Regions from separate parts of the Streptomyces sp. NPDC058650 genome, predicted to be linked through region 2. Evidence: predicted binding sites of a transcription regulator. Region 2 holds the regulator's gene; the other holds the start of a gene.

Region 1 (4,978 bases), on a different contig from region 2:
GCGCCGTACCCGGTGCCCGGAACGGATCTCGACGGGACCAGGTTCCACGCGGCGTTCACCGGCGACTCCGCCGAGGTCCACGGCTCCGTGGAGGACTACCGCGAGCTCTTCGAGTGGGTGCCGCGCATCGTGGCCGTCACCGCCACCGCCGACAAGAAGCGGGCGCTCAACGGCCAGACCGTCACCATCAGCGGCCGGATGACCGACCCCGCGGCGGCGAACGCCGCGGTCGCGAACCACCCGGTCCTCGTGCGGCTCGGCGGCCCCCACTACACGACGGGCGCGTCCGCGACCGTCCGGACGGCCGCGGACGGGCGGTTCACCGCGCGGCTCGTCGCCGCCGCGGGCACGGGGTCGGGCGGCTGGACGGTCGAATCCGCCGACAGGTACGTGAACTTCCCGCCGCGCTCCGGCGCGCTCGCCATCCCCCTGGACTCCCGCACCGACCTCACCTCCTGGCAACTCTCCGCCGACGGCCGGGTCACGGTCTCCGGCACCTTCCGCGCCCGGTACGAACAGGACGCGTCCTTCCCAGCGGCGCAGTTCGTCCGGCTGGAGCAGCTCGTCGCCGGCGGCTGGAAGGCGATCGCCTGGGCGAGCGTGAACTCGGCCTACTACAACGACTTCGCGCTCTCGGCGGCGAGCCGGGGCGGCTACTTCCGCGTCCGGCACCTCACCACCGACCACTTCGCCGAGTCCGGCAGCGGGTCGTTCCGGCTGGCCCGCCTCGACACCCGGATCGTCTCCCTGAACGCCGGTCCCGAGCCGGTCACCAAGGGCGGGTACGTGACGGTCACCGGCGGGCTCCAGCACTACGCGGACTGGGCCTGGCGCGCGTACGGAAACGCTCCGGTCGTCCTGCAGTTCCAGCCGCGGGGCAGCACGACCTGGAAGCAGATGGCGACCGGCCGGTCGAACGCGAGCGGCAAGGTCTCCCTGAAGGCGAAGGCCACCGGGGACGGCACCTGGCGCATCCGCCACTACGGCGACGGCAAGCACTTCAACACCCCGGCGTCGGCCGGCGGGGACTACGTCGACGTGCGCTGACCGTTCCCGGAAAGCGCTCCTCCACAACGCCCGAGGGCGGCACCCCCCTGCTGGGGAGTGCCGCCCTCGGTCGCGTTCAGCAGTACGGCTCTACAGCGGTACCGCGATGAACCACCGATCCCGGAGGATCAGAAGTCCATGTCACCGCCCGGCATGCCGCCGCCGGCCGGCGCGGACGCCTTCTCCGGCTTGTCGGCGATGACGGCCTCGGTGGTGAGGAACAGCGCGGCGATCGACGCGGCGTTCTGCAGCGCGGAGCGCGTGACCTTCGCCGGGTCGATGATGCCCTCGGCGATGAGGTCCACGTACTCGTTGGTCGCGGCGTTCAGGCCGTGACCCACGGGCAGGTTGCGGACCTTCTCCGCCACGACGCCGCCCTCGAGGCCGGCGTTGATCGCGATCTGCTTCAGCGGGGCCTCAAGGGCCAGCTTCACGATGTTCGCGCCCGTGGCCTCGTCGCCCGACAGGTCGGCCTCGAGCTTCTCGAAGACCGAGGAGGCCTGGAGCAGGGCCACGCCGCCACCGGCGACGATGCCCTCCTCGACGGCCGCCTTCGCGTTGCGAACGGCGTCCTCGATGCGGTGCTTGCGCTCCTTGAGCTCGACCTCGGTCGCGGCACCGGCCTTGATGACCGCAACACCGCCGGCGAGCTTCGCCAGGCGCTCCTGCAGCTTCTCGCGGTCGTAGTCGCTGTCCGAGTTCTCGATCTCGGCGCGGATCTGGTTCACGCGACCGGCGACCTGCTCGCTGTCACCGGCACCGTCGACGATGGTGGTCTCGTCCTTGGTGATGACGACCTTGCGGGCGCGGCCCAGCAGGTCGAGGCCCGCGTTCTCCAGCTTGAGGCCGACCTCCTCGGAGATGACCGTGCCGCCGGTGAGGATGGCGATGTCGTTCAGCATGGCCTTGCGACGGTCGCCGAAGCCCGGGGCCTTCACCGCGACGGACTTGAAGGTGCCGCGGATCTTGTTGACGACCAGGGTCGACAGGGCCTCGCCCTCGACGTCCTCGGCGATGATCAGCAGCGGCTTGCCCGACTGCATGACCTTCTCCAGGAGCGGGAGCAGGTCCTTCACGGAGGAGATCTTGGAGTTGACGATCAGGAGGTACGGGTCGTCGAGCGACGCCTCCATACGCTCCATGTCGGTGGCGAAGTACGCCGAGATGTAGCCCTTGTCGAAGCGCATACCCTCGGTGAGCTCCAGCTCCAGACCGAAGGTCTGGGACTCCTCGACGGTGATGACGCCTTCCTTGCCGACCTTGTCCATCGCCTCGGCGATGAGCTCGCCGATCTGGGTGTCGGCGGCGGAGATGGAGGCCGTCGAAGCGATCTGCTCCTTGGTCTCGACATCCTTCGCCTGCTCGAGGAGGGCGCCGGAGACGGCCTCGACGGCCTTCTCGATGCCGCGCTTGAGGGCCATGGGGTTGGCACCGGCGGCGACGTTGCGGAGGCCCTCGCGGACGAGCGCCTGGGCGAGAACGGTGGCGGTGGTCGTACCGTCGCCGGCGACGTCGTCCGTCTTCTTGGCGACTTCCTTGACCAGCTCGGCGCCGATCTTCTCGTACGGGTCCTCGAGCTCGATCTCCTTGGCGATGGAGACACCATCGTTGGTGATCGTGGGGGCGCCCCACTTCTTCTCGAGGACGACGTTGCGACCCTTGGGGCCGAGGGTGACCTTGACGGCGTCAGCGAGCTGGTTCATGCCGCGCTCGAGACCGCGCCGGGCCTCCTCGTCGAACGCGATGATCTTGGCCATGTGAAGTGGTCCTCCCGGACATGGGGTGGATAACGCTCCAGGACCGCGCCGACGCCCGCGACGGACGGCCTCCGCGTGTTCCGTGTGGTTCCCTGCCCCACCCGGACGGCGGCCTCGTCTGCCCGATCCTCGTAGCACTCTCACCTTCCGAGTGCTAACGCCAATGATTAGCACTCGCCCTAGGAGAGTGCAAGCGACTCTCGGGTTTCGGGCAGTCCTGACACGGGTCCGGCACGGGTGAGAGACGGGTGCGGGACGGGTCCGGCACGAGTGCGGAACGGGTCCGGCACGGGTCCGGGAACGCGTGAGGGGCCCGCTTCCCCTGGGGGATGCGGGCCCCTCGACGGCGTTGCGTCGGTGGCCGATCGCGCCGCGCTCAGACGGCGAGCTTGACCATGTCCGCCTGCGGACCCTTCTGACCCTGCGAAATCTCGAACTCGACCCGCTGCCCCTCTTCGAGGCTGCGGTAGCCATCCATCTGGATCGCGCTGTAGTGGACGAAAACATCCGCACCACCGTCGACCGCGATGAAGCCGTAGCCCTTCTCCGCGTTGAACCACTTGACGGTGCCCTGAGCCATGCCTAACTCCCCTATTACTGGCCCTTGCGCGGGAACCGCACTTCGCGGACCCGGGGTCAGACCCTGCGCCGGAACGCGTCGACCGCCGCTGAATGTATCTGCCCAACTGCCCTCTGCAACAGGTCATTCGAGCGAGATTTCTGGGCACGACGGAAAGGGGAATTAGGGAGAATCCCTGGAGTTCCAGGGCAAGTCGGGCCCGGCAAAACGCGCAGAACGTACACAACGCTCACGCACTTTGGCTGCTTCCTGACGCGCAAGGACGCATTCTCATATGCGTCCGGCATGAGCAGCGGAGGGGGCTTCCCCAACTCTACCCCGCTTAACCATGCAGAATTGCCCCCTCCGCTTTATGTCGCGGAAGGGGCAATTCAAGAAAGACGGGACACGTGAGGCGGTTCGGCGTCAGCCGGCACCGCGCCCCGTGGTCAGCCTCCGGCGACGGCCGGGATGATCGAGACGCCCGCGCCGGCCGGGGTGGCCGTCTCCAGGCCCTGCTCGAAGCGCACGTCGTCGTCGTTCACGTACACGTTGACGAAGCGGCGCAGCTTGCCCTGGTCGTCCAGGACGCGGGCGGCGATGCCCGTGTGGTTCTTCTCCAGGTCCGCGATGACCTCGGCGAGGGTCGCGCCCTCGGCCGGGACCTCGGACTGCCCGCCCGTGTAGGTGCGGAGGATGGTGGGGATGCGGACGTTCACGGCCATGTCTTCGTACCTCTCAGAGGGCCAGGCCCGCGGCGCGGAACGCGTCCAGGCTCGGGCGGATGGTGGCGGTCGCCTGCGAGCCCTCGGCCACGGCGTCCAGGGTCTTGAGGCCGTCGCCGGTGTTCAGCACGACGGTGGTGAGCTCCGGGTCGATCAGACCCGCCTCGACGAGCTTCCTCGTGACGCCGACGGTCACGCCGCCCGCGGTCTCGGCGAAGATGCCCTCGGTCTGGGCGAGCAGCTTGATCGCGTCCACGACCTGCTCGTCGTTCACGTCCTCCACGGCACCGCCGGTGCGGCGGGCGATGTCGAGGACGTACGGGCCGTCGGCCGGGTTGCCGATCGCCAGCGACTTGGCGATCGTGTTCGGCTTCTGCGGGCGGACGACGTCGTGGCCGGCCTTGAAGGCGACGGAGACCGGAGAGCAGCCCTCGGCCTGGGCGCCGAAGATCTTGTACGGCTTGTCCTCGACGAGGCCCAGCTTGATGAGCTCCTGCAGACCCTTGTCGATCTTGGTGAGCTGCGAGCCGGACGCGATCGGGATGACGAGCTGGTCGGGGATGACCCAGCCGAGCTGCTCGCAGATCTCGTACGCGAGCGTCTTGGAGCCCTCGCCGTAGTACGGGCGGAGGTTGACGTTGACGAAGCCCCAGCCCTCGCCGAGCGGGTCGCCGATGAGCTCCGAGCAGAAGCGGTTGACGTCGTCGTAGTTGCCCTCGATGGCGACGAGGTCACCGCCGTAGACGGCGGCCATGACGACCTTGCCCTGCTCCAGGTCGTGCGGGATGAAGACACAGGAGCGGAAGCCGGCGCGGGCGGCGGCGGCGCCGACGGCGCCGGCCAGGTTGCCGGTGGAGGAGCAGGAGAGCGTGGTGAAGCCGAAGGCGCGG
Region 2 (4,978 bases):
TCGACCCCTCGTCGTACGACGCCGGGCGGGCGGTTCTGACCCTGCGGGGTCGGCTGCTTGCCGATGCGGTCGTGCGGGACCTGGTGGACTGAGCGAGGGGGACGCCCGGCGGAGGCCGTACCCCCGCCGTTGCGGGGACGGAGATCTGCTCGGCCGGGTGGACGAACTGATCGACGGAACACCTCCGCTGAGTGCGGAGAAGGGGCCGGGCGTCGGTCGGCACAACGAGCCGACCGGAGGTCAGGGCGCCGTCACGTGGTCGATCAGTCGCTCGACGGCACCCAGGAGTTCCGGTTCCAGGTCCTTGTAGGACGTGACCTTCGACAGGATGTGCTGCCACGCCGCGCCGGTGTTCGGCGGCCAGCCCAGGGACTGGCAGACGCCCGTCTTCCAGTCCTGGCCGCGCGGGACCGTCGGCCAGGCCCTGATGCCCACCGAGGACGGTTTCACGGCCTCCCAGACGTCGATGTACGGGTGGCCGACCACCAGGACGTCCGGGGACGTCACCTGCGCCGCGATCCTCGACTCCTTCGAGCCCGGGACCAGGTGGTCCACCAGGACGCCCAGGCGGGCGTCCGGTGCCGGGCCGAACTCCGCGACGATCGACGGCAGGTCGTCGACGCCCTCCAGGTACTCGACGACCACGCCCTCGATCCGGAGGTCGTCCCCCCAGACCCGTTCGACGAGTTCGGCGTCGTGCCGGCCCTCCACGTAGATCCGGCCCGCCCGCGCCACGCGCGCCCGCGCGCCAGGGACGGCGACCGAGCCGGAGGCCGTACGGGTGGGGCGTACCGGGGCGGCGGCGGTCGGGCGGACCAGGGTGACCACGCGGCCCTCCAGGAGGAAGCCGCGCGGCTCCATCGGGAAGACCCGGTGCTTGCCGAAGCGGTCCTCCAGGGTCACCGTGCCCGCCTCGCAGCGGATCACCGCCCCGCAGAAGCCCGTGGAGACCTCTTCGACGACGAGGTCGTGGTCGGCCGGGATCTCCGGGACGGGCTTCGACTTCTTCCAGGCGGGTGTCAGGTCCGGGTCGTAGCTGCGCATGGGCCCCATTCTGTCCAGGACGAGGTGGCGGGGATGCTGCTGGGGGTCCGGGGGTGATCCCCCGGGAGACGCAGTCAGGCGGGTGTCAGGTCCGGGTCGTAGCTGCGCATTCGGGCGACGTTACGCAACGGAGAAGCGGCGTGCCAGCTCTTCCCGCTGGCGTCGTACGAACGTGGCGTCCACCGTCGCCCCGTGGCCCGGTACGTACACCGCTTCCTCGCCGCCGAGCGACAGCAGCCGGTCCAGCGCGTCCGGCCAGCGGGACGGGATCGCGTCCGGTCCGGCCTGCGGCTCGCCCGACTCCTCCACCAGATCCCCGCAGAAGACGACCTCGCGCTCCCCGGGGACGCAGAGCGCCAGATCGTGGCCGGTGTGGCCCGGGCCGACGTTCGCCAGGAGCACCTGCCGGCCGCCCAGGTCGAGCGTCCACTCGCCGGAGACCACGTGCCGCGGGCTCACGAGGACGTCGGCGGCCTCCGTCGCCGCCCGCTCGTCGACCCCTTGCAGCACGGCGTCCCTGCGCAGGTCCTCCCGGTCCCGCTCCCGGCCGAGCAACTCGTCCACGCCCACCGCGCCGAAGACCTCCGCGCCCGCGAAGGCGGCGGTGCCGAAGACGTGGTCGAAGTGCGGGTGGCTCAGTGCGATGTGCGTCACTCTTCGGCCGTCCGTCAGCGCCGCGATCTGCCCCCGCAGCTCGGCGCCCTCCGCGACCGTCGAGCCCGTGTCGTACAGCAGGATCGCCCGTGCGCCCACGACCAGGCCCACCGTGGCGTCCCAGCCGGGCAGCCGGCGCCTGCCCACTCCGTCTGCCAACCGCTCCCACCCGTACGCTTCCCAATCGATGTCCATGGGGCGACGCTAACGGGTGCGCCCCCGCCTCCTTGCCAGGAGCGTTGCCCGCCGCCGTACACTGGCCGGGGGATTGCTGGCACTCGGGCAGGGTGAGTGCCAAAACCGGAGTAACCGGAGCATCCGGAACGACGACGACAGCTGGAGGTGCGCACGATGCTCAGCGAACGCAGACTCGAGGTGCTGCGCGCCATCGTCCAGGACTACGTCGGGACGGAGGAGCCGGTCGGCTCGAAGGCGCTCACCGAGCGCCACAAGCTCGGCGTCTCGCCCGCCACGGTCCGCAACGACATGGCCGTGCTGGAGGAGGAGGGCTACATCGCCCAGCCTCACACCAGCGCCGGGCGCATCCCGACCGACAAGGGCTACCGGCTCTTCGTCGACCGGCTGGCCGGCGTCAAGCCGCTGTCGACACCCGAGCGGCGCGCGATCCACAACTTCCTGGACGGCGCGGTCGATCTCGACGACGTCGTCGGGCGAACGGTCCGGCTGCTCGCGCAGCTGACCCGCCAGGTCGCCGTCGTCCAGTACCCCTCGCTGACCCGCTCGACCGTCCGTCACGTGGAGCTGCTCGCGCTGGCCCCGGCCCGCCTGATGCTCGTGCTCATCACGGACACCGGCCGCGTCGAGCAGCGCGTCATCGACTGTCCCGCGCCCTTCGGCGAGACCTCCCTCGCCGACCTGCGGGCCCGGCTCAACAGCCGGGTGGTCGGCCGCCGGTTCGCCGACGTGCCGCAGCTGGTGCAGGACCTCCCCGAGTCCTTCGAGGAGATCGAGGACCGCGCCACGGTCTCGACCGTGCTCGCGACCCTCCTCGAATCGCTCGTGGAGGAGCACGAGGAGCGGCTGATGATCGGCGGCACCGCCAATCTCACCCGCTTCGGACCCGACTTCCCCCTGATGATCAGGCCCGTCCTGGAAGCCCTTGAGGAGCAGGTCGTGCTCCTCAAGCTGCTGGGCGAGGCCAAGGAATCGGGCATGACCGTACGCATCGGGCACGAGAACGCCCACGAGGGGCTGAGCTCCACCTCGGTCGTCTCGGTCGGCTACGGTTCGGGCGGCGAAGCAGTCGCCAAACTCGGCGTGGTCGGACCGACCCGCATGGACTACCCCGGAACGATGGGAGCGGTACGCGCAGTGGCACGTTACGTCGGACAGATCCTGGCGGAGTCGTAAGTGGCCACGGACTACTACGCCGTACTCGGCGTGCGCCGCGACGCTTCCCAGGACGAGATCAAGAAGGCCTTCCGGAGGCTCGCGCGCGAGCTGCACCCGGACGTCAATCCCGATCCGAAGACGCAGGAACGCTTCAAGGAGATCAACGCCGCCTACGAGGTCCTCTCGGACCCGCAGAAGAAGCAGGTCTACGACCTCGGCGGCGACCCGCTCTCGGCCTCCGGCGGAGGCGGCGCGGGCGGCTTCGGGGCCGGTGGCTTCGGCAACTTCTCCGACATCATGGACGCCTTCTTCGGCACGGCCTCGCAGCGCGGACCGCGCTCGCGGACCCGTCGCGGCCAGGACGCCATGATCCGTCTGGAGATCGACCTCAACGAGGCGGCCTTCGGCACCACCAAGGACATCCAGGTCGACACGGCCGTCGTCTGCACCACCTGTTCGGGTGAGGGTGCCGCGCCCGGCACCGCCGCGCAGACCTGCGACATGTGCCGCGGTCGCGGCGAGGTCTCCCAGGTCACCCGGTCCTTCCTGGGCCAGGTCATGACCTCCCGGCCCTGCCCGCAGTGCCAGGGCTTCGGCACCGTCGTCCCGACCCCGTGCCCCGAGTGCGCGGGCGACGGCCGGGTCCGTTCCCGTCGCACGCTCACCGTCAAGATCCCGGCCGGTGTCGACAACGGCACCCGGATCCAGCTCGCCGGAGAGGGCGAGGTCGGCCCCGGCGGCGGTCCCGCCGGTGACCTCTACGTCGAGATCCACGAGATCCCGCACGAGACGTTCCAGCGGCGCGGCGACGACCTGCACTGCACGGTGACCATCCCGATGACGGCGGGCGCGCTCGGCACGAAGGTGCCGCTGCAGACCCTCGACGGCATCGAGGAGATCGACATCCGCCCGGGCACGCAGTCCGGCCAGTCGGTTCCGCTGCACGGCCGCGGCGTCACGCACCTGCGGGGCGACGGCCGGGGCGACCTGATCGTGCACGTCGAGGTGCAGACCCCGGGCAAGCTCGACGCGGAGCAGGAGCGGCTCCTGCGCGAGCTGGCCAAGCTGCGCGGCGAGGAACGGCCCACCGGGCAGTTCCAGCCGGGTCAGCAGGGGCTGTTCTCGCGCCTGAAGGACGCCTTCAACGGGCGGACCTGACCGGACGGCATCGTGAGGGAAGGGGCGGGACGGCGACGAGCCGTTCCGCCCCTTCCCGCTTCCGGAGTCCCGCCTTCCGTAACCTGACGTACCGATTCGGCGCGCCGGGGCCGTCATGAAACGATGCCCGTATGTCCACCACCGCACTGAACGATCTCTTTCGGTATCCGATCGTGCAGGCCCCCATGGCGGGTGGCGCCTCCTGTCCCGAGCTCGTCGGAGCCGTCTGCGAGGCCGGTGCGCTCGGCTTCCTGGCCGCCGGGTACAAGACGGCCGGAGGCCTGTACCAGGAGATCAAGCAGGTGCGCGGGCTCACCGCGCGCCCCTTCGGCGTCAACCTCTTCATGCCGCAGGGCGGCCCGCACGCCGATCCCGCCGCCGTCGAGGTCTACCGGCACCAGCTCGCCGGCGAGGCGACCTGGTACGAGACGTCCCTCGGGGAGACCGACGACTGCCGAGACGACGGCTACGACGCCAAACTGGCGATCCTCCTGGACGACCCGGTCCGCGTCGTCTCCTTCACCTTCGGCTGTCCCTCGCCCGAGACGCTCGCGGCCTTCGCCCGTGCCGGAACGTTCACGCTCGTCACCGTCACCTCCGCCGAGGACGCCGTCGCCGCCGAGCGGGCCGGTGCCGACGCCGTCTGCGTCCAGGGCGTCGAGGCCGGCGGCCACCAGGGCACGTACCGCGACGACCCGGAGGACGACGACACCCCGGGGACCGGGCTCCTCGCCCTCGTCACCCAGGTCCGCGAGAGCGTCACGCTGCC

Evidence for each region. Region 2 encodes HrcA, which represses chaperone genes, less so after heat shock. Its sites were predicted from a motif close to TTNGCACTCNGNNNNNCNGAGTGCNAA; they were not measured.
Region 1: a site for HrcA is predicted at 2,972-2,998, ahead of groL (chaperonin GroEL). Genes of this name have one in related genera too.

What each region holds. Positions count from the first base shown of each region.
Region 1 is NZ_JBHXRL010000004.1:139,794-144,771, reverse strand. Features, by position in the region: gene ACFWWU_RS08870 (hypothetical protein) at 1-1,047, shown strand, start outside; gene groL (chaperonin GroEL) at 1,176-2,804, opposite strand; gene ACFWWU_RS08860 (cold-shock protein) at 3,181-3,384, opposite strand; gene ACFWWU_RS08855 (MoaD/ThiS family protein) at 3,813-4,088, opposite strand; gene thrC (threonine synthase) at 4,102-4,978, opposite strand, start outside.
Region 2 is NZ_JBHXRL010000008.1:26,073-31,050, reverse strand. Features, by position in the region: gene hemW (radical SAM family heme chaperone HemW) at 1-92, shown strand, start outside; gene ACFWWU_RS16265 (DUF3097 domain-containing protein) at 241-1,044, opposite strand; gene ACFWWU_RS16260 (MBL fold metallo-hydrolase) at 1,165-1,893, opposite strand; gene hrcA (heat-inducible transcriptional repressor HrcA) at 2,050-3,069, shown strand; gene dnaJ (molecular chaperone DnaJ) at 3,070-4,209, shown strand; gene ACFWWU_RS16245 (nitronate monooxygenase) at 4,341-4,978, shown strand, end outside.